Regions from separate parts of the Lactobacillus sp. ESL0260 genome, predicted to be linked through region 2. Evidence: riboswitches for the same ligand, from Rfam matches in the RefSeq annotation. Region 2 holds a riboswitch; each other region holds the start of a gene.
What was found. A riboswitch is a leader RNA that binds a small molecule or an ion and turns the genes downstream of it on or off. The one in region 2 is predicted to bind thiamine pyrophosphate.
Positions count from the first base shown of each region.

Region 1: another riboswitch for thiamine pyrophosphate. It lies ahead of F5ESL0260_RS00780 (ATP-binding cassette domain-containing protein); the one in region 2 lies ahead of F5ESL0260_RS02725 (ECF transporter S component).
Region 3: another riboswitch for thiamine pyrophosphate. It lies ahead of thiM (hydroxyethylthiazole kinase); the one in region 2 lies ahead of F5ESL0260_RS02725 (ECF transporter S component).

Region 1 covers NZ_REHO01000003.1:49,697-60,427, forward strand. Annotated here, with positions in the region: gene F5ESL0260_RS00770 (sucrose-6-phosphate hydrolase) at 1-133, shown strand, start outside; gene F5ESL0260_RS00775 (energy-coupling factor transporter transmembrane protein EcfT) at 174-827, opposite strand; gene F5ESL0260_RS00780 (ATP-binding cassette domain-containing protein) at 837-2,267, opposite strand; TPP riboswitch at 2,236-2,327, opposite strand; gene F5ESL0260_RS00785 (helix-turn-helix transcriptional regulator) at 2,488-3,426, shown strand; gene htpX (zinc metalloprotease HtpX) at 3,457-4,353, opposite strand; gene F5ESL0260_RS00795 (LemA family protein) at 4,370-4,930, opposite strand; gene F5ESL0260_RS00800 (SLC13 family permease) at 5,040-6,140, opposite strand; gene F5ESL0260_RS00805 (iron-sulfur cluster biosynthesis family protein) at 6,329-6,688, shown strand; gene F5ESL0260_RS00810 (hypothetical protein) at 6,866-7,006, shown strand; gene F5ESL0260_RS00815 (HNH endonuclease) at 7,124-8,041, shown strand; gene F5ESL0260_RS00820 (BspA family leucine-rich repeat surface protein) at 8,089-10,047, shown strand; gene F5ESL0260_RS00825 (SLAP domain-containing protein) at 10,162-10,731, opposite strand, start outside.
Region 2 covers NZ_REHO01000007.1:14,024-24,754, reverse strand. Annotated here, with positions in the region: gene F5ESL0260_RS02770 (PTS sugar transporter subunit IIB) at 1-327, opposite strand, end outside; gene F5ESL0260_RS02765 (hypothetical protein) at 570-797, opposite strand; gene F5ESL0260_RS02760 (hypothetical protein) at 899-1,117, opposite strand; gene F5ESL0260_RS02755 (MFS transporter) at 1,273-2,469, opposite strand; gene F5ESL0260_RS02750 (FAD-binding protein) at 2,476-3,918, opposite strand; gene F5ESL0260_RS02745 (SDR family NAD(P)-dependent oxidoreductase) at 3,931-4,665, opposite strand; gene F5ESL0260_RS02740 (FAD-binding protein) at 4,679-6,154, opposite strand; gene F5ESL0260_RS02735 (LysR family transcriptional regulator) at 6,244-7,122, opposite strand; gene udk (uridine kinase) at 7,301-7,942, shown strand; gene F5ESL0260_RS02725 (ECF transporter S component) at 8,033-8,611, opposite strand; TPP riboswitch at 8,655-8,744, opposite strand; gene F5ESL0260_RS02720 (M42 family metallopeptidase) at 8,820-9,902, opposite strand; gene hpt (hypoxanthine phosphoribosyltransferase) at 10,140-10,709, shown strand.
Region 3 covers NZ_REHO01000013.1:503,362-514,092, forward strand. Annotated here, with positions in the region: gene F5ESL0260_RS08660 (tyrosine-protein phosphatase) at 1-721, opposite strand, end outside; gene glpK (glycerol kinase GlpK) at 748-2,250, opposite strand; gene thiD (bifunctional hydroxymethylpyrimidine kinase/phosphomethylpyrimidine kinase) at 2,393-3,205, shown strand; gene F5ESL0260_RS08675 (type 1 glutamine amidotransferase) at 3,271-3,948, shown strand; gene F5ESL0260_RS08680 (hypothetical protein) at 4,076-4,333, opposite strand; gene F5ESL0260_RS08685 (Fic family protein) at 4,595-5,290, opposite strand; gene F5ESL0260_RS08690 (helix-turn-helix transcriptional regulator) at 5,283-5,705, opposite strand; TPP riboswitch at 6,122-6,220, shown strand; gene thiM (hydroxyethylthiazole kinase) at 6,296-7,084, shown strand; gene thiD (bifunctional hydroxymethylpyrimidine kinase/phosphomethylpyrimidine kinase) at 7,096-7,899, shown strand; gene thiE (thiamine phosphate synthase) at 7,910-8,575, shown strand; gene gap (type I glyceraldehyde-3-phosphate dehydrogenase) at 8,676-9,695, opposite strand; gene F5ESL0260_RS08715 (LysR family transcriptional regulator) at 9,801-10,532, shown strand; gene F5ESL0260_RS08720 (hypothetical protein) at 10,624-10,731, opposite strand, start outside.

The sequences.
Region 1 (10,731 bases), on a different contig from region 2:
AATTGAGTTTTTCTTAAATGACGGGGAGCTGGTATTTTCAGAACGCTATTACACAACCAAAAAGCCAGCAATTTTTATTAATGCAGACGAGCCGGTTAATATTAGTGTTGCAGGTTATTCTTTAGCTGAATAAATTAAGGGATAGAAAAAAGTGGACAAGAACGTCCACTTTTTTATTTTAACGTCAATAATGCTAGATTTACTAAAACCAAAATTGCAATTGACTGCAGCCAGTCACTTTTTTTAACAGGAACAGCTGCAATGACAGAACGCTTGGCATTTTCGCGGTAACCATGGGATGCCATACCTTGAGCTAAATTTTCTGCAGAATTCAGAGCAACTAAGATAGCTTTAAAATAAAGAACCGGTGACCAAAAACTCAAATATACTCCCCGCATCATGCCAGCAGTACGAATTTGCTTAACAGCCTCTTTCATTCGGGGAACGATATTAAGAGCAGCTAAAACTCCATAAGCAAACTTGCTGGGCAAATGAAAATTTTGTTCAAAAGAGCGGGCAAATTCTGTAGCAGTAGTGTCTATTGAAACGCAGTAGATAGTCAAAGTATAAACGTAAATTCGACTAGATAAGCTTAGTGCGTTCTGTAAGTTGGGCTGTGGCGAGAACCAGTATAAAGTCGCAAAAACTGTAAAAGCGGCAATTAAAGGCATTAGTAGAGTTAAAAGCAAATTGCTTAATTTAATGTGTTTGTAAATTAAATAGACCAATGCCAAGAATATGATTAAGAGGTTTGTTAGTAAACTTGATTTCAGTGATATTTCTACAGAAATAATCAGAGCCAAGATAAATTTAAAACTAGGATTCATGATAGTACCTCACTTGTTCGTGTAAGCTAGATGCTGGTCTTTAAAAATAAGGTGAAAGTCACACCAATCAGCTAAATTCTTTAACTCATGGCTGATAATTAAAAGCGTTTGCTTCCGTGCTTTCTGACTCTCTCTTAATAAAGACATTACTTTGACAGCGGAGTCTGCATCCAGGCCGCTAAGTGGTTCGTCAATTAACAATACATCCTGATCTGAAATCAACATTAACAAGATTTGCAGTTTCTTTTGTTGCCCACCGGATAATGAATACACGACATGATCAAGCAGTGAATCAAGTTCAAGAGTGGATAAAGCAGCAGCTATTTTGTCATCAGTAAAATAAGAATTGGTCCGCTTTTTTTTGCTGAGGTTAATTTCATCTGCAACAGAGACATTGATAAACTGGTCAGTTGCATTTTGAAATATTTGGCCTACATGAAGCAAATACTTACGAGTAGGTAATTTATTAATTTCACGGTTGTGGTAGGTGATGCTGCCTGAATAAGGGATCATTTTAGTCAGAGCATTAAAAAGCGAAGTTTTGCCCACACCGTTGGCTCCTGTAATCAGAGAGGTTTTACCGGAAACAATATTTAAATGTTCCTGCTTTAGAAGTAAACGATTTTGCCTAATCTGAACGTCTTGCAGGGTAAAGCATGACTCCTCAGTCTGTTGCGGTAAGACAAAAGTATAGGAATTAGAATCCGTACTTTTTCGCAATAATTTTTCCTGCTCTGCTTGAGAAAGCTGCACCAGGCGTTTACCCTGAAATTGAAAAAGATTGTCGCAGATTCCTTCATAACCAGCTAGCACATGGTCACTTAAGATGATTGTTTTTCCTTGATCGCGCAGATGTGCTAGTTTAGCGATTAAGAACTTGCGGGCAGCGGGATCACAGCTGGCGAAAGGCTCATCAAGTAAAAACAGGTCAACATTCATTGCTATGAGGACAGCTAATGCCACTCTTTGTTGTTCACCACCAGATAATGTGTTAATTTTTTGATCAAGTAAATAATCAATTTGGGTAAACTGAACGGCTTCATTTAACTGTTTTAGATACTGGGCTTTATTAAGGCAGAGGTTTTCCAGTGCAAAAATAATTTCTTCTCGAGGAGTTGCCATAGTAAATTGCTCACTGGCATTTTGAAACATCATGGCAGCCTTTAAGCCGCCCAGAGTAACAGTGCCGCTTAGTTGTCCCGCAAATTCAGGATATAACTTTGCTATTATTTTCAATAAGGTAGATTTACCACAGCCAGTTGGTCCAACTAACAATGAAAACTGCTTTGTAGGAATATTTAAGTTAATGTCTGTTAAAATTTGGTTTTGTTTATCATATGAAAATGTTAGGTTATTTAATTTAATCAATTTAGTTACCAAAAAAATCGTCAGGATAACGGCCTGACGATGTAAAATCTTTCGTTTTCCCTTCGCTGGCATTATCCATAGCAGGTTCTGCGGGTTTAATCTCAGCCTTTACAGGCACCCCGATGTTAAATTTTATTATACAGAAAAGAAAATTAGTTGTCTAGATGCACAAGGACTTTCCGTTACCCATGTAGCAATGATAAAGGTAAAATAACAAAATTATATTAGTAAGATGAAAATTTGCTATATAATAAAACTATATAACCCCAAAATTGTATAAGAGGTGAAAGAAATGGCAGCAGTTAAATTGGAACAATATTTAGCCAGTATCATAGATGCGGCTAGGTCTGATACTAATGAAGTGAAAATAAAACCAGGTAACAGCAACTTTGATTTGTTTATAGCCTTTTTAGAAAATCGTAATACGGGAATTCATCGCTACCAAACAACAGGGCTAACTATTCTGTATGAGGCAAAAGGTTCAACCAAAGTGAGGATAAATAGTCAGAATTTTATGCTCAATGATGGTAATATCATCTTTTTACAGAAAAAGAGTAATTATGAAATATTAAAACCTGGCAGTAAAGATATTTTAGTTAAACTCGAATTTGATCCTAATATAGATATCCAGAACTTTTTCGATAGCCTGACTGTAATGAACAATTATGAAAAACAAGTGCTTAAAAAAATCAATACCACTTTTGAGCAAAAAAGATTATTAGGGTTAAACGGAACCTTAATGTCAGAATCTGCCCATCTACTTAAAAAGATAATTAATGAATATCTTAATCATGACTTATTTACCCGCAACGCTATCATGGCAGAACTTACTTTGCTTTTCGTTTCTGCTGTCAGAAAGCAAAATTTAACTTCCACTCCAGCAACAAGTCATCAGTTTGCACAAACGGATATGGAAAAATACATTGATGCCCATTTTACTAATATTACGCTTAATGATGCAGCCAAACATTTTGGCTTTAATCCTAATTATTTTTCAAGTTTGGTTAAACAAAAAACTGGCAAAAGTTTTGTGGAACATGTTGATGAAAGGCGCATGCTGGAAGCACGAAGTTTACTTGCTCGCCCAGATATTTCCGTCAAAGAGATAATTACCCGTGTTGGTTATAGCGGCAAGTCCTTCTTTTATAAGAAGTTCAGTGAATATTATCATGAAACGCCAGTACAAATGCGTGCAGAACTATTCAGGCAGGCAAATATTAATTTGAAATAAAAAACAACCTTGAACAAGAAGGTTGTTTTTTTACATTTTTTCTAAACGTTTAATTCTGTCCGCTGTTGGTGGATGACTGTCAAACAAATGGGTAAAACTGCGTTTTTTACGCATAGGATCTTCAATATACATTCCCGCACTGCTGGGATCAGCTTTTTTCATTGGTGCAGAGCCGTCAATTTTTTCAAGCGCCGAAATTAGCCCTTGAGGATTGCGCGTTAGCTCTACTGAAGAAGCATCAGCAAGGTATTCGCGGTTACGTGACAATGCCATTTGCGCTAAACTGGCACAAATAGGCCCCAAAATTAAGACAAACGCTATAGCTATTACCTTAAAAATGACAACGATAGTGCCACCACTATCATGATCACTATCGCGATCATCATCAATCCACCAGATATAGCGGCTGGCGATCCCAGAAAGATAAGAAATGACTCCTACTAGCACTGCCGCAATAGTAGAAACTAAAATGTCGTAGTTTCGGATATGAGAAATCTCATGACCCAAAACCCCTTCCAGTTCCTCGCGGTTCATCATATCGAGTAAACCTTGAGTAACTGCAACTGCTGAATGGTTCGGATCTCTTCCTGTCGCAAATGCATTAGGGCTGGCGTCATCAATAATAAATACCCGCGGCATGGGCACCCGACCAACTAGTGCCATATCTTGCACAACGTGCCATAATTCAGGATTATCTTGTTCATGAACTTCTTGGGCATGATTGAGGCTCATAACCATGTTTGCCGGATTGGGCAAGACAATTAGCATGTAAATTATACTAAAAATCACTGCAATAACTAAACCTAAAATTGGTCTGTTGCTAAAAAGGTAGCCTAATCCCGCACCTACAAGTGCCAAGATAATAACAAACAATCCCATAATACCCACAGTTTTGCGCTTATTGCGGGCAATTTGTTGAAATAACATAAAACTGACCTAGTATTTAAAATTTTACTTTAGGTACTTCTTTTTCAGATTCACTGGTTTGCAAGTAGTCAACTTTCTTAAAACCATGAATGTGAGCAACAATATTGGAAGGAAAGGTTAAAAGTTTTTGATCGTATAAAGCAGCAGATGAATTATAAAGCTGCCTTGAATAGGCAATTTTATTTTCAGTATTAGTCAATTCCTCTTGCAATTTCAAGAAGTTTTGATTGGCTTTAAGGTCAGGATAATTTTCTGATAAGGCAAAGATGGACTTAAGCGCATCAGAAATTTGGTTAGAAACTTTTAAGGTTTGTGCATGGTCATCGCTGGGAATGTTAGTTAACTGATTACGCAGCTGCACAACATTTTCCAGTGTTTCTTTTTCGTGTTTGGCATATCCTTTGGTGGTTTCGACTAAATTAGGGATCAAGTCATTACGCCGCTTTAATTGGACGTCAATTTGGCTCCAGGACTCATCGGTGTAAACCTTGGCTTTTTGTAAGCCATTGTATACCGCAATATAGATTGCAATTAATAAAATAATAATAATTACAATTATCCAAGTTAAACTGTTCATAATCTTCCTCCTTATATATGTCTCTTAATTATAACTGATTAAGAGACTTTTGAGTATAAAAAAGGAGCTTATACTACCTTTCATTAGCAAAGCTTTACTAAATTGATTATTAAATTAATAAAAGTCCCCAGCCTACAACTGTCAAGACCAGCAAACCTATGAATTGCATCACAGTCCATTTTTTGAAAAATTCTCCCCTTGAGACTGTCGCATTTTGGGTAAAAGTTTTGAGCACCAGCATATTTGCCATTGAACCAATCGGTGAACCAAAGCCACCTATATTGGAACCTAAAAACAATGCTTTAGCATAAGGGGTAAATTTACCAACTAAAATGGTTGCAGGAACATTACTGATAATTTGACTTGAAATAATTGACGTGAAGTAAGTTGAAGTTTCTGAATTGATCATTGTATGGATAATGCTGACAATCAGCGGAATTTGTTGAATATCACTAATGAAAATAAAGAAACAGGTGAAAGTTAATAGCAGAGCAAAATCAACCTTAAGCAAAATTCTGGGGTTTATTAATAATGCCAGGATAATTGCAACAATTAGCGGAATTACCACATTAATAACTTTAAATACGCCCAAGAAGAATAGCGCGAACACTGCTGTAGTAATGATTGTTGGTCTTAAGCTGATATTAATCTGCTTAACATCCTGCCGCGGAATTTTTTTGCGGGGGATAAAGTGAAAAATAATCAGCGTAATAACAAGTGCCATTATTAAATAGGGCAAAGACCATGAAAAAAATTGGACAGCGTTAACAGAATATTTACTAACTAAAAAGATGTTATGAGGGTTACCCCAAGGAGTAAAGGCAGCCCCAATGTTTGCACCCATACCGATTAAAGTAACGGGTAAAATCTGGGGTAAATCACATCTCTTAGCAATATTCAAGTATAGGGGAATCAATGTAAGCGCTGTTATGTCATTGCCCAAAAACATCCCCGCGATAATTGCTAAAGCCGTAAATAAAATATTTAGTTTTTGCATATTATCAGCAATACTGGTCAGTTTATACGCGAGCACATCAAGGACGTGTAAGTAGGCGTATATTTGAATAATGATTAGCATCGCGGCGACTGAAAAGATCGTATGTAAGTTAATGTCTTCAAACCGCGGTCTAGCAAAAAAAAGACTGATAATCGTTATTACAAAAGTAATCTGCAGGATTTTATCGCTAAAAACCTTTTTCAAGACGGTCATAAAATGTCCCCTTTCACAAGTTATAATCATCTGTAATCGCTATATACATTTTGACCTTTTTTTTCCTTATTAGCAATAATAATTTTTTAGATTAAGGGATACTTTTACTATAAACATAATTTTTGACACTATAACTTAATATATCCTATACTTGAGAAAATTGCTAAGGATTAGGAGGAAATATTAAAATGAGTAATTCCGAAACAGTTAAAATGAACGTTAAATCAGGTGCTGCTGATAAAATTAAAAAGAGTGTAAAAGAGGGGCAAGTTGTTTTATTATCGTTAAACGACGGCTCTAATAAATACTCTAATATTGCTGGCAGTTGTGCTGCCGGAACCCGTTTTCAATTTGTGGTCTTGGATAAGCAAGATCCAGACTTTTCAATTAAAGTTGAAAATAATGTGGGCTTTGACTTATACACAAGTCCTGCAGAAATGCAATATTTAGGCAATAACTTGGTAGTTGATGAAAAGAATGCAGCAATCAGCTTAGCTGACGACAGTGGCGTGATTGATGCTGCTATGACCGTTAGTGAAAATAATTAGTGTGATAAACTGATAATATTTAATAAATAATATTAGATTTTAAACAGTTCCAAAGGAACCGTTTTTTGATATTAAAAATCACAGTAAAATGATCTAGTACGAGCAAATCTTGCTTCATTATAGCTTAAGTGGTAAACTATATGAGATTTTCGAAAATCTGAAAGGAAGTATAGTACTATGCGTAAAGGTGAGAATTACAACACCGGTTGTGAACCAAACCAAAGACCTAAGAACAAGAAAAACGGCAAGAAACGTGTTGCGCACGTGGCAGCAGTTGTTGCTTTCTTGAACAAGGCCAAAGCAGACGAAAACAAATAGTTTGTTTTTAATTAAGACTAAAAGGTGGATGACATTACGTCCACCTTTTTTTATTATCTTAAATTGAGTAGAATTGAGTTAAATATTAATGTCTTATTTTAAGGAGAACATTCAAAAGTGAAGTTTCAATGCAGTGCGTGCGGTTTGCGTATCAATGCCAAACATTTTAAACAAGCAGGTTTGATTAATCCCAAGTTAACCAGTATCTGTGATCTGTGCATTCAAAGAGGAAAAGTGCCGGAGAATTTTGCCAATAGCGCAGTTAAAGTTTTCGCGCAATGCCTGCTGTTTACCTTTGTAGGTAAGGATGAAGACAGTGGCAATACTTCTTTTTTGGTAGCTAAAAATGACCTGCGCAAGCGCTATGAAGCTTTTATTCAGGATTATGACGGCAATGAATTAGCCCAGCAGCAACTATCAACACATGATTTTAACCAGGCCGTAATTGACAGCGAGACGGGTCAAACTGACTTTGTGCCCAGCAGCGAGTTTACTTTTGCCGAAAACCTAAGTAAATTAGGCTTAAACGTCGACTTTAAGCTCAATGAAGTGGATTATATTGACCGTGAGCGTATTCGGGCCAAGTACCATTACCGCTGCCAATATTGCGGCAGGCGCGGCCGCAGCGTCGATCACAAAGATCCAGTTTCACTGTCACATAATAATGATTTTGACAACCTGATTTTATCTTGCACGGAATGCAACCGTATTAAGTCCAACATGCCCTATAAATTATTTGTCAGTTTGAATAATGAAATTCCTGAAGTTAACCAAAAACTGGTCAAATATGAAGACGCTCTTGCTACATTGAAGGGTGAATTTGAGGAAAGACGCCGCGAATTAGCCGCTAAAATGCACCTGAAAGGCGTTGTTAATGATCCTGAACTTGACCAGATTCGTAAGCAAAACAAAAAATTGCAGGATGCAATTGATAGCTTGGAGAGCGATTATACTGACTTGCGTTCTTTACGCGAGCAGCATTTTATGACTGGCTGGAAACTAGCGCAAGTAAACGCAAAAGAAGATATTATTTAGTTTTTAAAAGGCTTACAATGAAATTAAGAGCAAAAGGAGGTCAGAAAATGAAGTCAACTAAATTAAAGCAAAATATTTTAACAAAACTAGGCATCAGTATGGCTGCTGCAGTCTTGGGCATGATGAGTGGAACTAATCTGGTGCAGAATGTTGTGGCAGCTTCTGCAGCACCTGCTGCTAAAGTTCAAACTGCAAAAAAAGCACTTACTGCAACCAGCACTAGCAATAATCAGCTAGGTTTTTGGACTGGAACGGATGGCAGTTGCACTTGGCAATATGATGTCCTTACTAATACGCTGACTATTAGTGGTGCTAAAGGAGCACAATTGTCAAGCACACCTTTTATTAAAAAATTTAAATGGGCTGGAAGTATTGAGCATATCGTTTTTGAAAATTCGGTTCAAATGGCACCGGACTCAAAAGAAAAATTTGCTAATTTGAGATATTTATCTGATATTAAGGGTTTAGAGAACGCTGATACCAGTGAGGTAACCGATATGTCTGGTTTATTTGCCGGTGATATGAACCTTAATAGCTTAGATATTAGTAAGTTTGATACCGGTAAAGTTACAGATATGAGTAACATGTTCTTTAAATTAGGTATGGATAATGCTACTGCCATAGCAATAGATTTGAGTAAATTGAATACCGCAAATGTAACCACTATGAACAGCATGTTTGCGGCGGCCAATTTTAAAAAGCTGGATTTAAAAAACTTTAATACTAGCAAAGTAACCGATATGGCAAATATGTTTTCCGGTACCAAGGCAGAAACGATTAATGTAGATAGCTTTGATACCAGTAAAGTACAAAATATGAGCGGAATGTTCAATAATTGCCTGATTAAACAGCTCGACTGCTTAGGCTTTAATACCAAAAACGTAACGGACATGAGCAATATGTTTTCTCATAGTATGGACATAACAACTCTAAACTTGAGCAATTTTAATACTAGTAATGTTCAAAATATGAAAGCTATGTTTTTTGGAGATTCCAATTTGACCAGTTTGGATTTGAGTAATTTTGATACTAATAAAGTAACTAATATGTCAGGTATGTTTTCAAACGATGCAGCATTAAAACAACTTAATTTAACGGGCTGGGATACTGCCAATGTTACTGATATGAGCACTATGTTTGTACGATTAAAAAACATGGTTAGCTTGGATATTAAGCACTTTAATACCAGCAAGGTAACTGATATGTTTGGCATGTTTGAGGGTGCTGAAAATTTAATTGATTTTGATATTAGTAATTTTGATACCAGCAAGGTCACTAGCACCAGCTATATGTTTTCTGGTATGAAAAAAATTACCAGCTTAGATTTAAGCCATTTTAATACTAAGTCCAATAAAAATTTGTCTGAAATGTTTAGTGATGATGACAACTTAAAGACGGTTAATTTGAAAGGCTGGAATACCAAACGGGTCAGGAGTATGAGTCGCATGTTTAAAAACGACCCGCAGCTGGTCAATATTAATTTAAGTCATCTTAAAACTAATAGTCTCACTGAAGCTTATGAGATGTTTAAAAATGATCGGAGTCTCAAAACTGTTGATTTACATAATTGGAACACCCGTAAATTAACTGAAGTAAGTGAGATGTTTGCTCAATGTCCTAATCTGACTAAAGTTAATTTACATGGCTGGCACATGCCTAAACTGATTGATGCGACTGATATGTTTATGAAGGACAAGAAATTAGCAGGGGTTGATCTGACTAATTTTAATATTCATAACAGCAGGATTTTAAATCAGGCAGGTAATCCTAAAGGATTTGCTGTGAAGCTGGGCCATTACCGTTTGCGTAAAAGTTCAGGTGTAGGTCAAGGATTTAAGCACATTCAAGCTGTAGGCAAAGGAACAATTAGAAAACCGAAAGGCAAAAAATATACTGCAAAGCAATTATTTAAGCTGTACAATCATTCTGCCAAAAAGAGCCCTAAAGAAACCTATGTCATGTATAACGGTAAAAAACCACAGTTACCAAAATCATTTCATTTTTGATCTTAAGTAAAATAAAAGGATTAGCTCATTGATATGATCCTCGAAATTATCTTAATTTGGGGGTCATATCACATTTTAGAACTAATCCTTTTTTGTTTGTCTTTCTAGTAAGCTTTAGGCGAATTCAGGGAAGTTTAAAGTTTTTATCTGTTTTTTAGTGGTTTTTAACAGCCAAATTGCCTGATCTACTTGTGCCAGCGTCGCTTTGCTCGACCGTAAGACAACAGCAGCATTAGCTAAAGCATAGTCATAGCTCTGCATAAGTGCATCATAATGGACACTCTCGTTAATAGTTTGTTGTCCAGAATCAAAGTCTTTCTGGAGCTTCACTTTATCGCTGTCGGTTGCTACCTTTTGTTTCTGCTCGGCTGCTAACGAAGTGTTTACAGGAGAAAGTTTTATGCCCCAGCTAAATTTCACATCACTTGCTTTGACGAAACTGTTAGCTGCTATTATTTTTTCACTGGTGGTGAGAATGGTTGGCCCATATTTTTTGTCAGTCGCCCGGGCCTTCAATTGTGTGCCATCATTATTGATAAGGGCTTTTCTATCTAAATTGTTACTCAGAAGGTGGTAATACAATTCAGCTTTGTTTGTAGCCCCATTCCAAATATAGAACAAGCCGTCAACATTAAAGTTAGACTGCTTTGCAGTGTTAAAACTAATCCCAACGGGTTTTCCTGT
Region 2 (10,731 bases):
AATCAAGTCTTCAGCTTGTTGCAATACTTTTTTACCGTCCATCATGCCGTATGAACGCATATCAATAACTCCAAGAGGAATATCGTTACCATCTTTTCCTTGACCTTTTACTTTATTCTTAAAGTCATCTTCCATGTACCGAATTTGTGGTCCGAGTAAAATGCAGTCTGGATGATCTTGCTCAATATGTTGAGAAGCTTCTGAAGCAGGGCATGCAAAAATATTTGCATCAATACCTTGATCCTTTGCAGCTTGCTGCATTTTGGTAACCAATAAAGATGTACTCATTCCGGCGCTGCAATTAAGCATGATAGTTTGTTCTGCCATAATAATAATTTCCTCCTAAAATGTATCCTAATATTTATTTCTTCTATTATAGCACTTTTAAAATAGCGCTTACTAATAAGTCTATTAATTTTTCCACTATTTTCAGAAAATTTAATGAGGGCTTACTTTTTGTCTGAAAATAAAATATACGTGGTCGGTAAGATCTTACCGACTACGTATATTACATAATATAGTTCAATTGTATCTATTCAATTTCACAATGATAACTGTTATAGCCTTATTTAAAAACCTTTAAAAGCTAAAACAATTGCAGCGATACCAACAATTAACAATGATAAACCAATAACTAAAGAAGTCCACATTGCCAGAGGCATAAAGCCATTATTAGTACCCTTATGTAAAATTCCGTGGATATAAACGACACTATTAACTACTTGATAAGACCCTAAAGCCATCATAATCGCAGCGATAATCATTAAAAATGCTGCACTTGTTAAAAAGCTTGCCATTTTAACACCCTCTTTTAAACTAATAACTATACTATACAATGATTCTACCACGTTTTTAAATTAAAGTGGATAATAACTTATAATTTTTTTCTATTCAAAATTTAAAAATGATAGAACAAACAAATAATTCCACCACAAAATAAAACAAGCCCAAAATAGAAAGCAAAAGCAATTGCCAAAATTGAAAAGCCATTACTAGTCCCATTTTGGAGAATACTTCTAGTATATTTATAACTAGATACTAGTTCAAAACCAGCTAGCAAAAGCAAAAGGATACCCATAATTTTCTGGAATATTATGCCGTTAAAAAAGTTACTCATTACTATCGCCTTCTTTAATTTTAAAGCCCTTTCACTTTTATTTTGCCTAATTATAAATCCTTTAATAAAAAAAGTATAGCAATTATATGTTACCCAAATTTAGGAAAAATTTAGTGGATCACAGCCAAAATATTGTTTGCTTTTATTTATCTTTTTTATTGTTCTTTCACAGCTAAAACTAAATTCTTTTGAAATTTAACCACTAAACAAATTACGGCTAGCATTAGTGCCAGCAAACCGCTTAAAGAGAAAACATTAAAGCCTATATGACTGACTAAACTAGTCAAAGGATTAATTATCAGTGGACTAACGACCCCACCTACGGAATAAATCGCAACATAAATTCCCAAAGCCATAGAAACACTGTTATCATCAACAATTAAGGAAATCAAATAAGGAAATTGTCCCATTGCAATACTCATCGCTGCTCCTACTATAAAACTACCAATAAAGACAATTAACAAAGAATGAAACAGACCAATTAATAAGTATGCAATGCCATACAAACATAATGAAAGAGCAATTGAAGAGTAGCGAAGCCTTTTGCCAATTTTACCCACAAATAAGCCACAGATCATCCCACCAACAAGAGAAATGGTGGATGTTAGAGCTGCTTGTGCAGTGGCACCAAGATTTTCTCGCACTACAAACAAAGAGATATTATTATTTAAAACATTATTAAGTAACATTATCAAAAACGCCCAGAAGGCACTATAAAACACGAATTTGTTTAAATGAATTTTAGTATTACCTGCTTTGGTGTCATTCTGAGAAGCTGTTCCAGTTTCAAAGGGCAGAAGAAGAAATACAATTAGGAGTATTAGCAGTGAAAACAGGTATATCCAGTAATTATTAATCCAGCTGCTTGAAGCTGCCAGTTGACCTCCGCCCATGATAAAGACCATGCCACCAATATTAATAAAAGTTGTAGATAACCCCATAGTAGATTCACGGTCACTTTGAGGCAGCAATTGTGCGATTAAAACTTGAGTTAAATTGGTGCAGGCTCCTTGACCTAAGCCCACTAAGCATGAACAAAAAAGTAAAAACTCAAAATTCGTGTGCAGCATTAGTGGCAATAACCCACCAATTGTCACCAAACAAATTGAAACAAGGGTCAACACTTTTAAATTAACTTTATTTGCTGTCAATTTACCAATGATTATTCCCGCAAGCATCATAAATAAATTTGGTAAAGATGTCAGCATTTGTACACTAGTATTATTAAGGGTAAAAAATTTAGCAATGGCAGCGTAAGATGGAGTAATAGCTAAAGATGCCATGCCAATCATACTAACCGCTAAGATACCTATACGAGTTTTTGAAACAGAAACTCTTTTAGCACTATTCATTGATATTTACCGCGTTTTAGTAATACTTTGAACGGCATTTCTACCTGAAAATACGGCATACCCTGCTGTACTTCCTGGTAAAGTGACAGCGTAAGTATCACCAACAAGCATCCCTGCAGCATCATTGCCAACAGCATAAACTCCGGTAAGTGGATAACCATAGGAATTTAAAACGGCATTATTATTATCAACACGAATACCACCAATTGCACATGCCATACCAATACCCAATTCTACTGCATAATATGGACCATCTTTTAAAGCTGTCATGTATGCGGGAGCTTTACCAAAATCGGTATCAGTTCCTTTAGCCACTAAGTCGTTATAACGCCCAATTGTTTGTGGCAAATTGGGCAAATTCAATTTTTCTGCTAATTCAGCCAGAGTGTCGGATTTGGTCAAGTACTTATCACCATTCTGTAAGTCACGCGTAATTTCTTCTTGTAAATGTTCGAATTTTTCAGGTGAAACCGGTGAATTGCCTACTTCTTTGTAAAGGCCGACATTAGTTAAATGGTTAACCGTTTCTTGATTAAGGATTGAAAAAGTTCTTGACTGGGTCAAAAGGGCGCTGCCCGCATGACACATATTGTCATTGACATCTTCATTAACAAAGCGTTCACCTTGCTCATTCACCCATAAAATTGCCTCTTGAGTCGCTGCTGCTGCCAATTGTTCAGGCATATGAACAAAAGGTGGACGTGTTTTATCCAAAATAGCACCACCACCATATTGAATAGCCCCCATCTGATAGTGTTCAGCTCCAGCCTGCCATGCTAGTTTCATGCCGTCTCCGGTAGATTTGCCATCACTAACTGACAGCAAACGTTCAGTTGCAGGAGTCCGTTTCTTAATTAAATCAGGATTATCCACATAGCCACCTGTAGCTAAAATCACGTTAGTTGCAGTTAATTCTCTTAACTGTCCTGTAGCCTCATTTTTAATAACTAGACCACTGACATGACCATTATGTTGTAAAATTTTTTGCGCACTAATGCTAGTCACAATTTCCACGCCAAGAGCTTTAGCTTTAGGTATTAACTTTGCAATCACAGCATGACCACCACCGGCAAAAGTGTGAATAGTAGGCCAGCTTTTACCCTGAGGACCAACTTTACTATACTCAACTCCAAGGGAATAAAGCCAGTCAATTACTGAACCACTTTGACTAATATATTTTCGTAAATGAGGGGCACTGGCTTCATAGTGCGAATAGTTCAGTTCATCTTGGAGCAATTGGGTAGGATCAATCTTAATGCCTTTTTCTTTTTGCAAAAAGCTGTTGACTCCCATTGCGCCTTCAACATAGTTGCCGTCACCGCCTAGTGTCCTGCCTTTTTCAATTACCAAGGTTTTAATACCCTGCTCGCCAGCACTGACAGCGGCTGCCAAACCGCTAAGGCCGCCACCAACGATTATTAGGTTATATGCGAAATTTTTAGGAAACATGAATTTTTTCTCCTACTTCAAGCCGACTGAAACACCGCCATCGCTTAAAACGGTTTGGCCTGTCATAAATGTGGCTTCACTTGCTACAAAAACAAAGACTTTAGCAACTTCGGCAGCGGTTTCTGCCCTCTTCATTGGTACAGTCGGTAAAACTTTCTCCAAAAAGCCGCCTTCGTTAAGTGGGGTTTTAGTTAGGCCGGGAGCAACACTATTAACACGAATATTTTTGTCAGCATAATCAATCGCCGCAGCTTGAGTCATACCAATAATGCCATTTTTGGCTGCATTATAAGCGCCCATACCACCAGGATTATAAATGCTGCCTAAAGCACTGGTATTGACGATTGAGCCATAGCCTTGTTTTAAGAATAGTTTGATTTCCTCACGCATACATAAGAAGGTTCCACGCAAGTCCAAATTAATCGTATTGTCAAAATCTTCATCAGTCAGTTCGGCAAATGGCTTCAAAACGCCGCCACCAGCGTTATTCATTACATAATCAATCTTACCGTAATCGGAAACGATAGTTTGTAACCCGTTCTTAATACTGTCTTTATCCATGACGTTCAAAATCAAGCCGGTAATTTTACCGTTATATTTTTCATTCATTTCAGCAGCAACGTCCAGCACTTTCTTGTTATAGTCAGTTAAAACGACATCACTACCTTGCTTGGCAAATTCTTCACTAATAGCATAACCAATACCTTGAGCAGCTCCAGTAACAACAGCAACTTTTCCTTCTAACATTTTTCTTTTTCTCCTAATTTAAACTCTTAATTGCTTCTTCTGCAGCAATCCAGCCGGAAACAAAGGCAAAGCCGTTAGCAATACCTTCATAACTGGGGTAGCCATCAGAATATAAACCGTTAACATTATTACCAACAATATATAAATCTTTTAGTGGAGTGCCATCTTCTTTTACCGGCTGACAGTTGCGGTCAACATTGACACCGTCTAATGTTCCTAAAATTGCGCAGTGCTCAATTATCGCGTAAAACGGTCCTTCTTGAACGTCAAACAATAATTCAGCAGCCGGCTTTAAGAAAGTGTCGTCCTCTTTCTGCTTAACGGCCTGATTATAAGCATTGACGCTCCTTGTGAGTGAAGAATATGGCAATTGTAACTTTTGGGCTATTTCTTCCAGGGTATCTGCTTTTACTACTTCACCCGTTTTAACCGCTTCGTCAAAGTCTGTTTGAATATTAGATAAAGGCCCCACAGTTGTTCTAGGCGTTTGGCCCACATCACAGAACTGTCTCTCAAAAGTGTCTTCAAGATTAACCTCTTTTTGCTTAAAAGTGTCTAAAGTCTTTTGGTCCAGTAAAACGTAGTACATACCGTTAACGTTATGGGCGGCATTGCCCCACATAGCAAAATCATAAACTACATCCTCGTTTACAAAACGATTAGCGGTTTGATCCAGCCACAGCAATGGTAAATTAGTTAGAGTTTCAACCGCACTGTCTCTTTTCATAGGATTAATACTCATGCTTGGTGCACAGCCATGGGCAAAAAGAACTGGGCGGTGACGACAATCTGCACCTAATTTATGCGTTAATCTAATTCCCGTACCCGTAGATTTGCACTCTCCCAGGTTCAAAAGTGCTTTAGTATCTGAAAAATTGGCTGTCATCATTTCCTGACTGCCGCAATAGCCGCCATCAGCAAATATTACTTTTTTAGCAGCAATTCTAATCTCTGCACCAGCTTTATTTTGGGCAATAACGGCTTTTAAGCCATTATCATATTCCAGATCGACGGCTGCAGTTTCCAACATTACCTTATTGCCAGCTGTGGTAAATTTATCCGGTAATTTATCCCAGTTAGTCATTTTCTCTTTAAAATTATTAAATTTATGGTAGACCAGTGGATCATTTAAGTGTGCTTTTTGTTCGCTTTGTTCCACGGTTACCGGTAAACCCATTTCTGCTAAGCGAGCAATATTAGCCCCTGACTTTTTTAAAAATCGCGCCAATAATTCACCATTAACAAAGAAGTGATTGTAATCTGTTAATCCGTTAAAAGCTTCACGATAGCCATAATTTACGTGCCGCTTTTTTTGTTCAGTGGAATTAATAGCAAAAACTCCATGAGCACCAAATTTGCCGGCACCTCCAACTTTGTTACCTTTTTCTAAAAGTACAAATGGCACATGCTTTTGATAAAGCTCAAAGCAAGCTGAAATTCCAGCCGATCCTGAGCCAACAACTACGACATCAGTTGAAAAAGAATTCAATGTAACTTCACCCTTTCTGATATTTTGTGATTCTTATTACAATTGAATTCTATGTCATTTTTAATAAAAGTGCTAACACATAAAAGTTATTAGCGATAAGTTAAAGTTGTCACATGCTTAAGCATTTTGCTAAATTTAGTTGAAACCATTGGATTCATTGCTATTACCACATTAAAAGCTTTTTGCAATTGAACTGGTGCTAAGCGCTCAATATTATTGCAGTTTTGCGGTAAACTAAATGATTCCGGTACGATTGTGATACCACCATTAAAGTTGACATTTAAACATCCAGCAGCAAAGCTGTTTACCTCTGCCACTTCTTTATATTTCCAACCATTTTGACAGTAGATTTTAAGCATAGCAAGCTGAATATCAGTAATACCAGTTGATTTCCAGTTTTGCATAAAAAGCATACTGTTTTCAGCAAGTTTCTGCTTATCGCCGTGATATTGTCTTAGTTCATCTTTATTTAGCAGTAAGTCAAAACTAGTTTTCCTAAAAGGTAGACAGTCAATTTTATTATTACCGGCAAAAGCTAAGTCAAAGCCAACCAGTATGTCATAATTACCATTAATCAATCTTTTGATGCAAGAATCAAAATTTTCTTCGTCAAAATTTGGCTGACAAATATCTGGTATTTTTGAAGCAAATAATGCAGCGTCATTTTCAAAGCCTTGCAAAAAATGGACACGTAACAGCTTCTCCGGGTTAGGATCCGGGTGGTGCCAAATTTCACTGTACAAATTAATAATTTCTACGCTGCGTTTATAAAAAACTTCTCCTACTGGCGTTAATGAAAACTTACCAGCAGAACGGTTAAGCAGTTTTTGACCCAACTCATCTTCTAATTTTTTAATAGCTGAACTGACAGCTGTTTCTGAAACATAATTTCTCCTCGCTGCTGAAATGAAGCCGTGAGTTTGAACGACATCAACGAAATATTTTACGGGCATTAAGTTATAATTCATTTTGCACCTATGCTATTTAACACAAATTACTTTTTTCACATTTATCATATAAAAAATTTAGTCAATTTTAAACCGTATTCAATAGAAAAGTAGCATTAATTATCAAATATACCTTAACTGTTGGTAATTATGGCAAAAGTAAAGTAAAATGTTTAAGGATTAAAAAAGGAGTGGCATAATGTCTAGACTTGAAAAGCCCGTAGTGATTGGTATTACCGGTGGTTCAGGCAGCGGGAAAACTACCATTGCGCAAAAAATTGTTGCCCAAATGCAAGAGAATGAACACGTTTTGATTATGACTCAGGATTCATATTACAAAGATAATACCGGGATTCCTATGAGTGAAAGAAAGAACATCAACTATGATCACCCAGATGCTTTTGATGTTCCTTTGCTTAGAAAACAGTTGCAAGACTTATTAAATTATCGGTCAGTCGAGATGCCGGTTTACGATTTTAAAGAACATACCCGTAGTCAAAAGACCATTCATACTGAACCTGCCGATATCATTATTCTTGAAGGAATTTTGGTTTTAGCTAACCAAAAAATTCGTGATTTGATGGATATCAAAGTTTACGTTGACACGGATGACGATATTCGCTTTATTAGACGTTTAGAACGTGATCTAAATGAGAGAGGCCGGTCCATTGACTCTGTGATTGAACAATATTTAAGCACAGTTAAGCCGATGTATCATCAATTTATTGAGCCAACCAAGCGCTATGCGGATATTATTGTTCCAGAAGGCGGTAAAAATGATGTCGCCATTGATATGCTTACAACTAAGGTACACTCAATTTTAAGTAAAAAAGAAAAATAAAAAAGGAGTAATTGCTTCAAGTGATATGACCCCCCAAATTTGTCCTAATTTTAGGGTTCACATCAAAGAGCAATACTCCTTTTTAAATATTTAAGCTATTTTTGGCTTTAATGCTTTATCAAATAAATTCGTAATCAGCTTAACTAAAACGCCATCAAAAACCAGAGCAGAAATGATATTGGTAATAAGCATTACGATTTGCACTTGCATACTGAATTTGCTCCAGCCATATAAAATATATGAGGGAATAAAACAGCCAAATGAAGCAAAAAACGCACCAGTTAAGACGCTTTTCCAAGTGAAATTTTGATAACGTTCTTTTTTAGGGAAAAAGCCGATTTCATTAGTAGCGCCTTGAATAATTCCGGAAAGAATCGTAGTAGCACCCCACTGACCACCTATGGCCATTTCAACCACAGAAGCTAATAATTCACCAATCGTACCGGATCCTGCAGTAGGAACAAAATACATCGCTAAAGGTCCAGCCATAAGCCATAAACCTGTAAAAACAGTATCAGTCACCGGTGCAAAACCTGTCGGCACCAGCAGCATTTTGATTAAATTAAAAGCCCAGTTAAAGCCATACGTATAAATGACTCCCATAATAATTCCAATTAATGCAATTAAAATAATCGACTTTACATTCCATTTTGAAGTTCTAGTAAACATAAAAAAATACTCCTAACTTTACATGTCAGTAGGAGTATCATTATTACCTAATTTTACACTTCCCTAACGCAGGTATTGTCCCGATCAGGTTCAGAGGGTATTTCTCAGCTTTTTGGCACCCCTAGTGACTGCTATTCAATTTTTACTATTATAGCATACTTTAATTAAATTTGTTGCCTATTTTTGACGATTACTGTAGTTAATGCCATTAAAATTGACTAAAACTTGCCAACTTTTCTTTAGTTAAATCACGAATAATAGCAAGCGTCAAAGCAACAGAGGCTTTAAAATCTGAATAAGCACTAAAACAATAAGGAGAGTGTTCATAACGAACTGGAATACCAATCACAATGGTTGGTGCGCCATTTTCATAATAAATTGCTGCTCCATCTTGGCCACCGCCAGTGCGAACAGAACGAGTATACGGAATGTTATTCTTATCAGCTAAATCGCAGGCATACTGTTGAAATTTAGGATTAGGCAAAAACGAAGTATCCATGTCACGCAACATCGGTCCCCTTTTCAGTCCGGTTTGCGACAACCATTCTGGAGTAAAAGTATCATCTGCTGGACAAGACTCAAGCACGATTGCTACATCAGGCTTTACGGCTCTTGCTGTAACATACGCTCCGCGCAGACCGACTTCTTCCTGGCTGGAAAGTGCTGCAACAACGTTAAATGCAGTTTGTTCATCTTTTAAATTGTCTAAAACGTCAGCCATGGCAGCAGCGCCAAAGCGGTCATCAAAATCTTTGCCGAAAAACAAACCAGATTTTTCATTGTATTCACATTTAACATCCACAAAAATAGGACAACCCGTATCAATTTGATAATCATTAATTGTTTCGGCACGTGAACTGGAACCAACATCAATTGACATATCGGCTACGTCCGGTACATTATTTTTTTCGGCTGCAGTCATAAAATGAGGTGGTTTAGTAGCCACAACACCGGGAACATATTCACCTGCACGATTTTTAATTTTTACGCGCAGAGCAGGAATATTATATTTAACCCACCCGCCAAGGGGCACGAATTTAATCATGCCATTAGGACGGACAGCTTGGGTAATAAAGCCAACAGCATCTGAATGTGCATCCAGTTGAATCACTGGCCGACCTGGTTGGTTATCTTTTTTGCTGGCATACACATTGAGCATACCGTCAACCTTCACGTCAGCAAAATCTTGAACAGTATCGGTAAATAGTTTAACAAATTCTCCTTCAAAGCCAGAAGTAGAATTGGCATCAGAAAATGCCTTGAGCATTTTAATTTCTTGTTGTTTTTGCATTTTTTTACCTTTCACTAAAAATACTTATGCATTAATTTTACCAAAAACTGGGGTTACACGTTAAAAATTTAAGCAAATCGAGAATTATCTTACTGCTTTTAGCAATATGGCTACTTTTTGTACGTAATTGACTGCTAAAAAAGTTAAAATAGTTGAAAATGGTCTGTTTTTTTAGCAAAAAAATGATATAATCGAAATATTAGGAATTTAAATTGTTTTACAATGAAGGGTAGATAAATGCCAAAAAACGACAATATTAATAGTATTATTGATCATAAATTGTTTAGTGAAGAGGACATTCACCAAATGTGTGTTAAGTTAGGAAAGCAGCTTACCAATGATTATGCTGGTAAAAAGCCATTAATTGTGGGAGCTCTTAAGGGTGCTGTTTTCTTTTTAACTGATTTGGTTAGAGAAATGGACGTCAAAGCTGAAATTGATTTTCTCGATGTCTCAAGCTACGGTAATGAAATGGAGTCTTCCGGGAAAGTTAAGCTAGTTTCTGATTTAGCATCTGATGTGAAAGATCGTGATGTTTTAATCGTTGAAGACATTGTTGACACTGGTTTAACTTTAGATTTTATGAAAAAGTTGCTTGAAAAACGTGGGGCAAAAAGCGTTAAATGTTGCGTTTTACTTAACAAGGAAGCAAATCGTAACGTTGATGTTGATGTTGAATATTATGGTTCAAAGGTTGGTAATGAGTTTGTAGTAGGCTACGGACTTGATTTCATGAATTATTACCGTAACCTGCGTTACATTGGTGTACTAAAACCCGAAATTATTAAACTGGTTAATAATAAATAAAAGAGTTGTCTTGAGGACAACT
Region 3 (10,731 bases), on a different contig from region 2:
ATACTTTTTTAAAAAAGGTGGGAAAATCGCCCCAGCCGCCACGAACAGTTTCCGTAATGCCGCGAATTGCTATACCCTCGCCTTTAGTGACGTTCATTTTGGAAACCATTTGCGTAATTTCATCATTACTTGGCAATTGCCGAGAAACTGCAAAATCATAAAGTTCATTGGTTAACAAATAATCACGGGCAATAGTGTCATCGTCTACGCCTAATGCCATTAAGATCAAGGCAGATACCATTCCCGTTCTGTCCTTACCAGCACTACAGTGGTAAACCAGTGCTTCATCTTCTGGCAATTCCAACAGTTCCGCAAAAACGCGGGCAAACATTTCCTGGCTGTGGGAACTTAGCAGAGTTTGTTGATAAATCCGACCAATAAAATTATTATGCATATCAGGAATATGATGCAAAAAGCGGTAGATTGACCGGTTATTTTGCACATCATTGATATTGTCAGAATATACGGGCAAATCAACATATTTCACATCGGGCCATGACATATCAGGTGAAGAGGACTTTTCGTATTCAGAGCGCAGGTCACAGTCGACAGTGACGCGTAACTTAGCTAATTTAACCTGGTCTCTTGCTGTTAAAGAGCTGAGTGAATCTGAACGATAAATTTTATTCCATTTAACTGTCTGACCAGTTACACTTTGATAACCTCCAACATCGCGAAAGTTCATCGGACTATCTAATGCAATTATTCGATCATGTGCCACTTTCTTATCCTCCTTTTATTATAAAACTACTCACCGTGGGCAAAGACTTGGGTGGCCTTCACGGCTTTTTTCCAACCCTGATACAAATGTTCCTTTTCGCTTTCAGGCATCTTTGGTTCAAAAGTTTTACCTACTACGAAAATATCCTTTAATTCATTGACATTTTGCCAATAACCCACAGCTAAGCCAGCTAAGAAAGCTGCACCCATTGAAGTTGTTTCTAATATTTTGGCACGCTCAATTTTAATACCTAAGATGTCAGACTGAAATTGCAGCAAATAGTCATTATTGGAAGCACCGCCATCAACGCGCAAAGTCGGAATTTTAATGCCCGAATCAACTTGCATCGTATCAACTACATCTCGCGTTTGATAAGCCAGCGACTGTAGTGTGGCCTTGATAAAATCTTTGTCATTTGTTCCACGTGTAATCCCGAAGACGGAACCACGGGCTTCGGAGTCCCAGTACGGTGCCCCTAAGCCGGTAAATGCCGGTACCACGTAAACCTCATTTTCAGACTTTGATAGCCTAGCTGCCTTCTCCGAATCCGCTGCCGTCTTAATCATTTTGAGCGAATCACGCAACCACTGAATAGCGCTGCCGGAAACAAAAATAGAACCCTCTAAAGCATACGAAATTTTGCCGTTTAAACCATACGCAATAGTAGTCAATAAATTATTGTCAGATTCTGTTGGTTGTTCTCCCGTATTCATCACGATAAAGGAGCCGGTACCATAGGTATTTTTAACCATGCCCTTTTTCAGGGCTAACTGGCCAAATAAAGCCGCTTGTTGATCACCGGCAATGCCGGCAATGGGTACGCGCCCACCAAAAAAAGTATAAGACTTGGTGTAGCCATAAATTTCAGAATTGGACTTTACCTCCGGCAACATTACTTTAGGAATATTAAGCAACTTTAAAATGTCTTCATCCCAAGTTAAATCATGAATATTGAAAAGCATCGTTCTTGAGGCGTTAGTATAATCAGTCACATGAACTTCACCAGCAGTTAAATTCCATAAAAGCCAGCTGTCAATTGTTCCAAATAGCAGCTCGCCATTTGCGGCCTTTTCTTGTGCTCCAGCGACATGATCTAAAATCCAGCGAATTTTAGTGGCGCTAAAATAAGGGTCAATTATTAGTCCCGTCTTTTTGTGGATCAGATTGCTATAGCCATCTTTTTTTAGCTTTTCTGCTAAGTCGGTCGTCTGCCGTGATTGCCACACAATTGCGTTATAAATGGGCTTGCCGGTTTTTTTATCCCAAATTACTGTGGTCTCACGCTGGTTGGTAATGCCTATTCCTACTATTTGCTGTGGCCGCACTCCAGAATTGATGATGGCATTGGCAATTGTTGTTTGCACTGCGTGCCAAATTTCTTCTGCCTTATGTTCCACCCAGCCTGGTTGGGGAAAATATTGGGGGAATTCTTTTTGTGAAGAGGCAATTTTTCTGCCCTGATGGTCAATTATCATTGCCCTGGTTGAAGTTGTGCCTTCATCAATTGCCATAATATATTCTTTTAACATCTTTGATCCTCTCCAACAGAAAGCGGTTTTATCTTCATTTTACTACTAGGCCTTGCTTTTACAAGAAATTATTATAACATTATGCTTGTTTTAAGTTATACTGGTTACATAGAGCTTTTATTAAAATGGGGATATATCAAAAATGAAAAAAGAAATTATTGCTTTAACAATTGCTGGCAATGACAGCGATGGTAGTGCGGGAATGACCGCTGACCTGCATTCTTTTTATGCTAGGCAAGTTTATGGTATGGGGCTTTTGACAGCCGCAGTAGCTGGTAATACTACTGGAATTTACGCCCAAGAAGTCATGCCAATTCCTTTTATCCAAAAGCAGTTTGATGTCCTAAACGATGATTTTAAAATTGATGCACTTAAAACCGGTATGCTTGCTAACAAAGACGTAATTGCTTGTGTTGCCGCCAATTTGCATAAATATGACATGGGTAAAATTGTGCTTGATCCGGTCATTATGACTAAGCACGGTGATACCCTACTTGATGATGATGCTTACCAAGCGTTTCTTGAGCAATTAATGCCACTGGCTGACATTATTACGCCTAACTTTTATGAACAGAAAAAGTTAACGGGCTTAAGTTTAGATACTAAAGAAGAAATTCGCCAAGGTGCTAAAAAGCTGCAGGAAATGGGCGCTAAAAATGTTTTAATGAAGGGGCGCCATGATAACTCCCAGCAGTCCCAAGTGACTGACATCTTATTAACTGCAGATGGCGAATTCCACGAATTTACCAAGCCTTTCATTAATACAGATCGAATTAATGGCACCGGCGATACTCTATCTGCTGTAATTGCCGCTGAACTAGCCAAGGGAAAGACCATTATTGACAGTGTGCAAATTGCCAAGGACTTCACGTACGAAGCGATTGCCCATCCTATTGCAGTTGGTTCTAAATACGGTCCAATCAATCATTTTGCAGCGCAGCAAAATCTTAAATAACTATTCTTTGCCCGCTTCTAACTATTAAGATATACTTTAAACAAGATAATAGGGGTTGGTAAACAATGGCAAACAAAACAATTAAGATTGCATATTTATACGAAGACCTGATGAATACTTACGGTGATTCTGGCGACGTTAAAATTATCAGGTTTTTGCTAAAAAAACAGGGCTATGATACACAAGTTGATAATATTTCTCTTGGTGATCAATTTAACGCTTTTGATTATGACTTTGTTTTTTTTGGTGGCGGACAGGACTTTGAGCAAACCGTTGTTGCTAAAGATTTACCACGTCATAAAGAAACTTTGACAAAGTATATTAACGCAGGCAAACCTATGGTAGGCGTCTGCGGTGGCTATCAGCTAGTGGGCACATATTATAAAACCAATGCCGGAGTGACAATCAAAGGGTTAGATATTCTACCTTTCCATACCGTTTTTAAGGCAGATAAGCGGATGATTGGTGATACCCGCTACATGAGCGAATGGGGTGAAGTCAAGGCCTTTGAAAATCATTCCGGGCAAACCTATTTTGATGATCAGGATAAGTTGCATCCCCTAGGAGAAATGATTGAAGGCTACGGCAACAATCCCCAAGATCACGTCGAAGGCCTGCGCTACCGCAATTTTATCGGTACCTATTCTCACGGACCGTTGTTAAAAAACTTGAATGTCGCTAACGCCATAGTCAAGATGATTCTTGAATGGCATGATGAGCGAATAGCAGCTGAAACAAATTAATTACAAAAAGGCTACTAGGTGTAGTAAATGATATGACCCTGAATTAAGACAATTTTGCAGGTCATATTTTTATGTCTAAATTATCTAAGCAAGACAAAATTGAAATTTTTTATCTTTGGCAGAACTATCAGGTTGGAGCGGTTCGCTTGTTACCGTCGTAGAACATTTGCTGGCGCATATTGTGATACATCAGAGTTAGTACCTTATCGGTGGCGGTACGATCACTGACTAACAACTGCTTTAAATATTTCTGTTCCTTGTTCTCTTCGATCATAGGTGGTTCAAACTCGCCCTGGTAAGTTGCTACACCGCCTGAACCATTACGCAAATATCCTGGAAAGACCGCCGTATCGCGGGCAACAATCGCATTAAGCCTCTTTTCCATGTTAAAGTCCAGGGGCTTTTTTCATTGATAGCAAACTGCCAACCGCGCTTCAATTGAACAATAATATTAATATCATCGATTGGAATGCCGTCAACACCCAGGCCATCAATGATTGTCTAGGTTTGCGGCATGGTGGTAGTCAGGCCTTCAAAGCGTGAGTTAGTGAAGACTAATTTGGTTAGATTGGTTTTGGCAAAGCGTCTATTTTTTCAGGCGTTAGCCTGAATTTGTCTTCATACTTCAATTGATTTATCCTGCTTTCTACTCTAATTCAAGGCCTTCATCTTGATCAAACTCCTGCTGCTCTTTGTTCTGTTGTTCAGCGTATTTTTGGGCAAGTTCAGCTTGGCTAAGTGTCTTTCCAGCACTTTGCTGCGAGGCTAGTATTTGGAACGCCCGATTGCGGCTGGGGGTGTTCTCAACTTTAATCAGTTTAGCAATTTTATCAACGTTAGCTTCATTTTGCGCTTCAATCATCTCTTTGTTTCTTCGCGGATAGTCAATTACTTGGCCATGATTAGCCGCGTATGCAGAAAGAAGAACTTTGCAACTACGGCCGTTGCCCTCTCTAAACGGGTGCATGAAATTAATTGCGTCTAGCAGCTCAGCATAGTCTTTGTTAGCCAAAGGCTTGCCCGCGGGGTGCTTGTGCAGCATGTTATTAATATCTTTTTCGGCAAAATCGAATCTGGTATGATCAAAAAATTCATACCCGTTTTTATTGAAATTGCCGGGGCGATATTTACCGGCCCAATCGTATAGTTCACCAAATAAGAATTGGTGTACCTTCTTAAGGTTTCCGATATCGTTTATTTGGGGCTTTTTTTGCAACAAGAACAAAGCATTCCGAGCGGATAGCTCATATTCCTTTTTCTCTAACTCCTTTGAGTCATGGATATGGAGCTTATTTTTTAGGACGCCATTTGAATACAAGGTTTCACTAATCCAATCACTCATTATCCTTGCCCCAAATTTCTTCAAAGCGCTCAGCCACTACTGGATCAGGCTGGATAGCTTCATCAAATAATTCCTGGATATCTGATTCTGTAGGATTCCACCCTTCCAGGTGGTTGACTTCCACGACAGTTCTAATTTGTTGGTAAATTTCTTTATTAGCAATGAAAACGCCTTGGATAGTCTGCGTTTCATCGTTTATATCTAAAATATATGGTTGCGTTTCTAGCATATTGAGTAAATCTCCTGGCTTCTCTTTAAGTGCGATTGCAAAGGCATTAAGGACCCTAATTGACCAGGTCTCAATTGGTTTAACAATTGAGTTTCTTAAAGTACTAAGTGGGACGTTGCTGGCCTCAGCGACTTTAGCGACGCTTATATTTTTGCTTTTAAGTAGTTTAACGATTGTTGCACTCATTTTAAAACCTCCAATATCTGTACTTATATTATACCATATTTAGTCACATTTATATTGATATATGGTAAAAAGCGATATTAGATTTTAAAGTAGTGCTATTCAAGTTCTATACCTGTGGATTGTATTACCTGCTTATTGGAAATCACAACACTATCTGTTTTGTCTTTATTTAATTGTATCTCCGCTTAGTAGAATTTTCTTGTTTTTTACTATTAACTAGCACATCGTTCCAATCTTTACCAATAGTTTTGGCAGGCTGTAAATTGCATTTATCAAATCAAGTAGGGTATTCAACTTAAAATTGCAATTTCCGCATTTTTTATAATAACTAAAATACTAGTACTTATGACATAAACAGATAGTATCTTTATTAACCTAGCGTTGTCAAAAAGAATAAATTCCGTTATAATTGAAAGCGATAACACGAGGGGTGCCTTTTAGGCTGAGATGAAAGTATTTCAGACCCTTTGAACCTGTAAGTCAATACTTGCGTAGGAACGTGTCAAAAACGCTTAAGCTTTGGCCTTTCCACGTGCCAAGGCTTTTTTATTAATCAGAATTTTCAAGAACATTTAGTCAGGAGTAATAGAATGAAGTTAGACTTATTAGATAAATTACGAGCGCAAAATCCCGTTATTTTCAATATCGCTAATTTTGTAACAGTTCAAGACGTGGCCAATGCTGTTAATGCTATTGGTGCTTCACCAATTATGAGCAATGAAGTCGCTGAAGCTGAAGAAATAGTGCGGATGGCTGCCGCAGTTGCAGTTAATATTGGCTGTTTAACCAAGCAGCAAATCAATCATATTAAAAAGGTAGAAGACCTAGCACGGCAATATAACAAGCCGATAGTATTTGATCCTGTTGCGGTTGGTGCAGTCGAATATCGCTACAAAATCGCAGATAAGCTTTTATGGGATTTTCATACCAGTATTATTCGCGGCAATATTGGTGAAATCGCTGCACTAGGTGACTTCAACTGGAATTCAAAGGGCATCGATGCAGGTTCCGGATCTGGTAATATTGATGATATCGCTATGAAAACTGCTCAGAAATATCATTGTACGGTCATTGCCAGCGGTCCTACAGATACAATTAGTGACGGTAAAAGACTGGCTCATGTTCACAACGGCTCACCACTTTTTAAAACTCATGTGGGCTCAGGTGATATGTTGTCCAGTATTGTCACAGCTTTTACCGCAGTCACTGATGATCCGTTTGAAGCGGCTCAGATAGGTGCTTTAGTTTTCAGTTGTGCGGGTCAAATGGTTGTCCAAGATCATCCCGGTGTTGGACCAGGTACTTTTGGTATGTACCTCATGGATTATTTGTACAAAGTAACAGTCCCTGATATTAAGCAAATTGCTGATTTTGATTAAGGAACTTCATGATGACAGAAAAAATTAATTCTTTTCCCCAGGTTTTAACTATTGCCGGTACAGATTCAGGTGGTGGTGCCGGGATCATGGCTGACCTAAAAACTTTTCAAATGCAAAAAGTATTTGGAACAGCTGTTGTAGTAGCAGTGACAGCACAAAACACTTTAGGCGTGCAAAAATCTTTTTTACTGCCCTTAGAAATGATCGATGCCCAATTTGCATCTTTAGCAGAAGATTTTCATATTCGTGCTTGTAAAACGGGAATGTTAGGTGATGCAGCTCATGTTCACCAAGTTGCACTTAACCTGCAAAAGTATGACTTTGGCCCCATTACCATCGATCCCGTGATGATTGCTAAGGGTGGGGCTCCATTATTAAGTCAAGATGCTGTCGCCACCGTTAAAAATGAATTGCTGCCTTTAGCCGATTTAATCACACCTAACTTACCAGAAGCAGAAACTTTAACTGGCATTAAGGTACAAATGCAAGATCAATTTCCTGAATTAGCCCATAAATTACAAGATATGGGTGTTAAAAATGTGCTAATTAAAGGTGGGCACACTAATAGCGCAGAAGTAAAAGATTATGCTTTATTTGCCGATGGTTCTGATCTTTGGGTCAGCAGCTCCAGAGTACATACTAAACGCACTCACGGCACCGGTGACACCTTAGCTGCAGCAATTACAGCTCAACTCGCTTTAGGTCAAAGTTTACCTGCCGCAATTAAAATTGCCAAAAAGTACGTTACTAAAACCATTAAGGAAACTATTCAAGTTGGTCATGGTCACGGCCCCTTAAATCATTGGGCAAAGTAATTTAGGAGAAATAATGAAAGAATTTAACACTGATTTTTTACATGCTTACTTTATTTGTGGCAGTCAAGATGTGCCCAAAGGTAAAACACTACCTGGTATAGTCGCAGAAGCCCTTGCTGCCGGCATCACGGCTTTTCAGTTTCGGGACAAGGGTCCTAATTCAACTTTAAGTAAAACTGAGAGACTACCTATGGCGCAAAAATTACATCAACTGTGTCAAACGTATCACGTGCCCTTTTTCATTGATGATGATGTCAAGTTGGCCCAACAAGTTCATGCCGAGGGAGTTCATGTTGGTCAAAGTGATGAAGAAATTAGACAGGTCATTAAAGAAGTTGGCGAGCAAATGATTATCGGCTATTCCTGTTCGAATTCAACGCAAGTTGAACAAGCCAATAAAATTAGCGGAATTGATTATTATGGTAGTGGCCCAATTTATGCCACCCAGTCTAAAAGTGATGCCGACCCCGAAATTGGTATTGCCGGCTTAAGACAACTGGTCAAAAATGCTACTCGGCCAATTGTTGCTATTGGCGGGATAACTGTTAACGATTTAGAGGCAATCGCTAAAACTAAGGCAGCTGGTGCTGCAGTAATCTCAATGATTGCTCAAAGCAATAATATTAAGCAAACTGTTAGTCAAATGCTCACAGCGCCATGGATAAAAAGCGACTAGCATATTTTAAAGACACAAAAAATGATTCTGCACTCGGCAGAACCATTTTTTATTGATGATAAACAGTTTTTAATTGTAAAAATATGAGCTATATTGATAATTAACCTAATTGGGCAACTTTTTGCAGTGTTCTAATCATCTGAGCTACAAAGCCGGATTCATTATCATACCAGGCGTAACCCTTAACTAATTGTGCACCGTCATCACCAGTTTCAACTTGAGTCAGAGTCGGATCAAAGACCGAGCCATACTCAGTACCAATAATATCTGATGATACAATCTGATCATCATTATAACCAAAAGAAGGATTACCTTCAGTGTGCTTTTTAATTTTGGCATTAAACTCTTCAGCTGTAACTTTTTGCTTCAAAATAGCGGCTAGTTCAGTAATTGAACCGGAAATAACCGGAACTCTTTGTGCAATACCTGTAAGTTTGCCGTCTAATTCAGGTATAACTAGTCCTATCGCTTTAGCTGCTCCTGTAGAATGGGGAATAACATTAGCAACTGCGGCACGGGCATTACGGACATTGCCTCCACGGTCAGGTCCATCCTGCAACATTTGCGAAGCAGTATAAGCATGAGTGGTAGACATGATTCCTACCTGAATGCCAAATTCATCGTTCATTGCTTGTGCTAACGGTGCCAAGCAATTAGTGGTACATGAGCCAGCGGAAATAATTTGATCAGAGTCAGTTAGTTGATCATCATTTACACTGTAGACAATTATCTTCATGTTACCTGCAGGAGCAGAAATTAATACTCTTTTAACACCGGCATCAAGATGAGCCTGTGATTTTGCAGTTGAAGTGTAAAAGCCGGTACATTCAAGCACTATTTTGACACCATCATTTTTGACCCACGGAATTTGACTGGCATCTTTTTCCGCATAAACCGGAATATTTTTACCGTCAATTACAATACTATTAGTGGTAGCAGTTACTTCATGATGAAATTGGCCATGCGCGGTATCATACTTCAATAAATGTGCTAACATAGCTGGTGAAGTCAAATCATTGATTGCGACAATTTCGATATCATCACTGGCCACTTCATATATTCGCCGTAAAGCAAGTCGGCCAATGCGGCCAAAGCCGTTAATACCAATTTTTGTAGTCATAATAAGTTCCTCCTTTTAGATTACAAAATTAGTATATTAAGATAAAATAGCCTTGCATAATCCAAGTTTATAATAGAGTTATCACTTTTAATGATATGGAGCAACATGAATTTCAACGACTTACATATTTACCAAACAATTTATGAAACTAGATCGCTTAACAAAGCAGCACTGAAATTAGGCTACACCCAATCCAACATTACAGCCAGGCTCAAAGCACTGGAGCAAGAATTGAATACGCCCCTTTTTGTGCGTTCTAATTTAGGAGTCAAACCAACCAAAAACGGTCAAAAAATGCATGATTTCGCCACTAAAGTTTTACAAAACTACCAAAACCTGAAAGAGGATTTGTCTATTAACAGGCCCAAAGTCCTCATTTCTGAGTTGCTTTTTGGCTATATTATTACCAAAAAAGCACCATTTTCATTTGAGCACTACGACATTATTATTAAAAATACCAATGAAATTCAAGAATTAATAACTAAGCATGCATATGACATGGTCTGGACTTTTACCCCTATTACTCTACCCAAATATTCGCTAATCAAAAAAAGTCATTTAGAAGCCTGTTTTTTAAAAGGCAACAAAAAAACAGCCGGCAAAGTACCAGTTGCTATCAATGCTGATATCAATTGTCCGTTTCGGAACTTGACTCTCAAGTTAACGCAGAATAAAAATGACATAACTGAAATCAATTCTCTGGAAATGATTTTAGAGCTGGTTAAAAAAGGTCAGGCAACTGCATTACTGCCCAAATATTTAATGAATGATGATCTAGTTGCAGCTGATTCGCAAGTTTGGAATATTCCCTATTATTTTTACCGTTACCAGCTGTAAATAAAACATCAATTTTTACTAATTTAAAACCTAATTGAAATAAAAAAGTACCGAGGCACTTCTAGCCTGGTACTTTGAATTTTTAGAAAAGTTATTTTTTCGACTGTAAAATTTTGGCCTTGGCATCATTGTAGCCGTCAATGTAGCGTTCTATTTCAATTGCTTTATTCTGGGTAACACGATTAACTAAGTTAACACC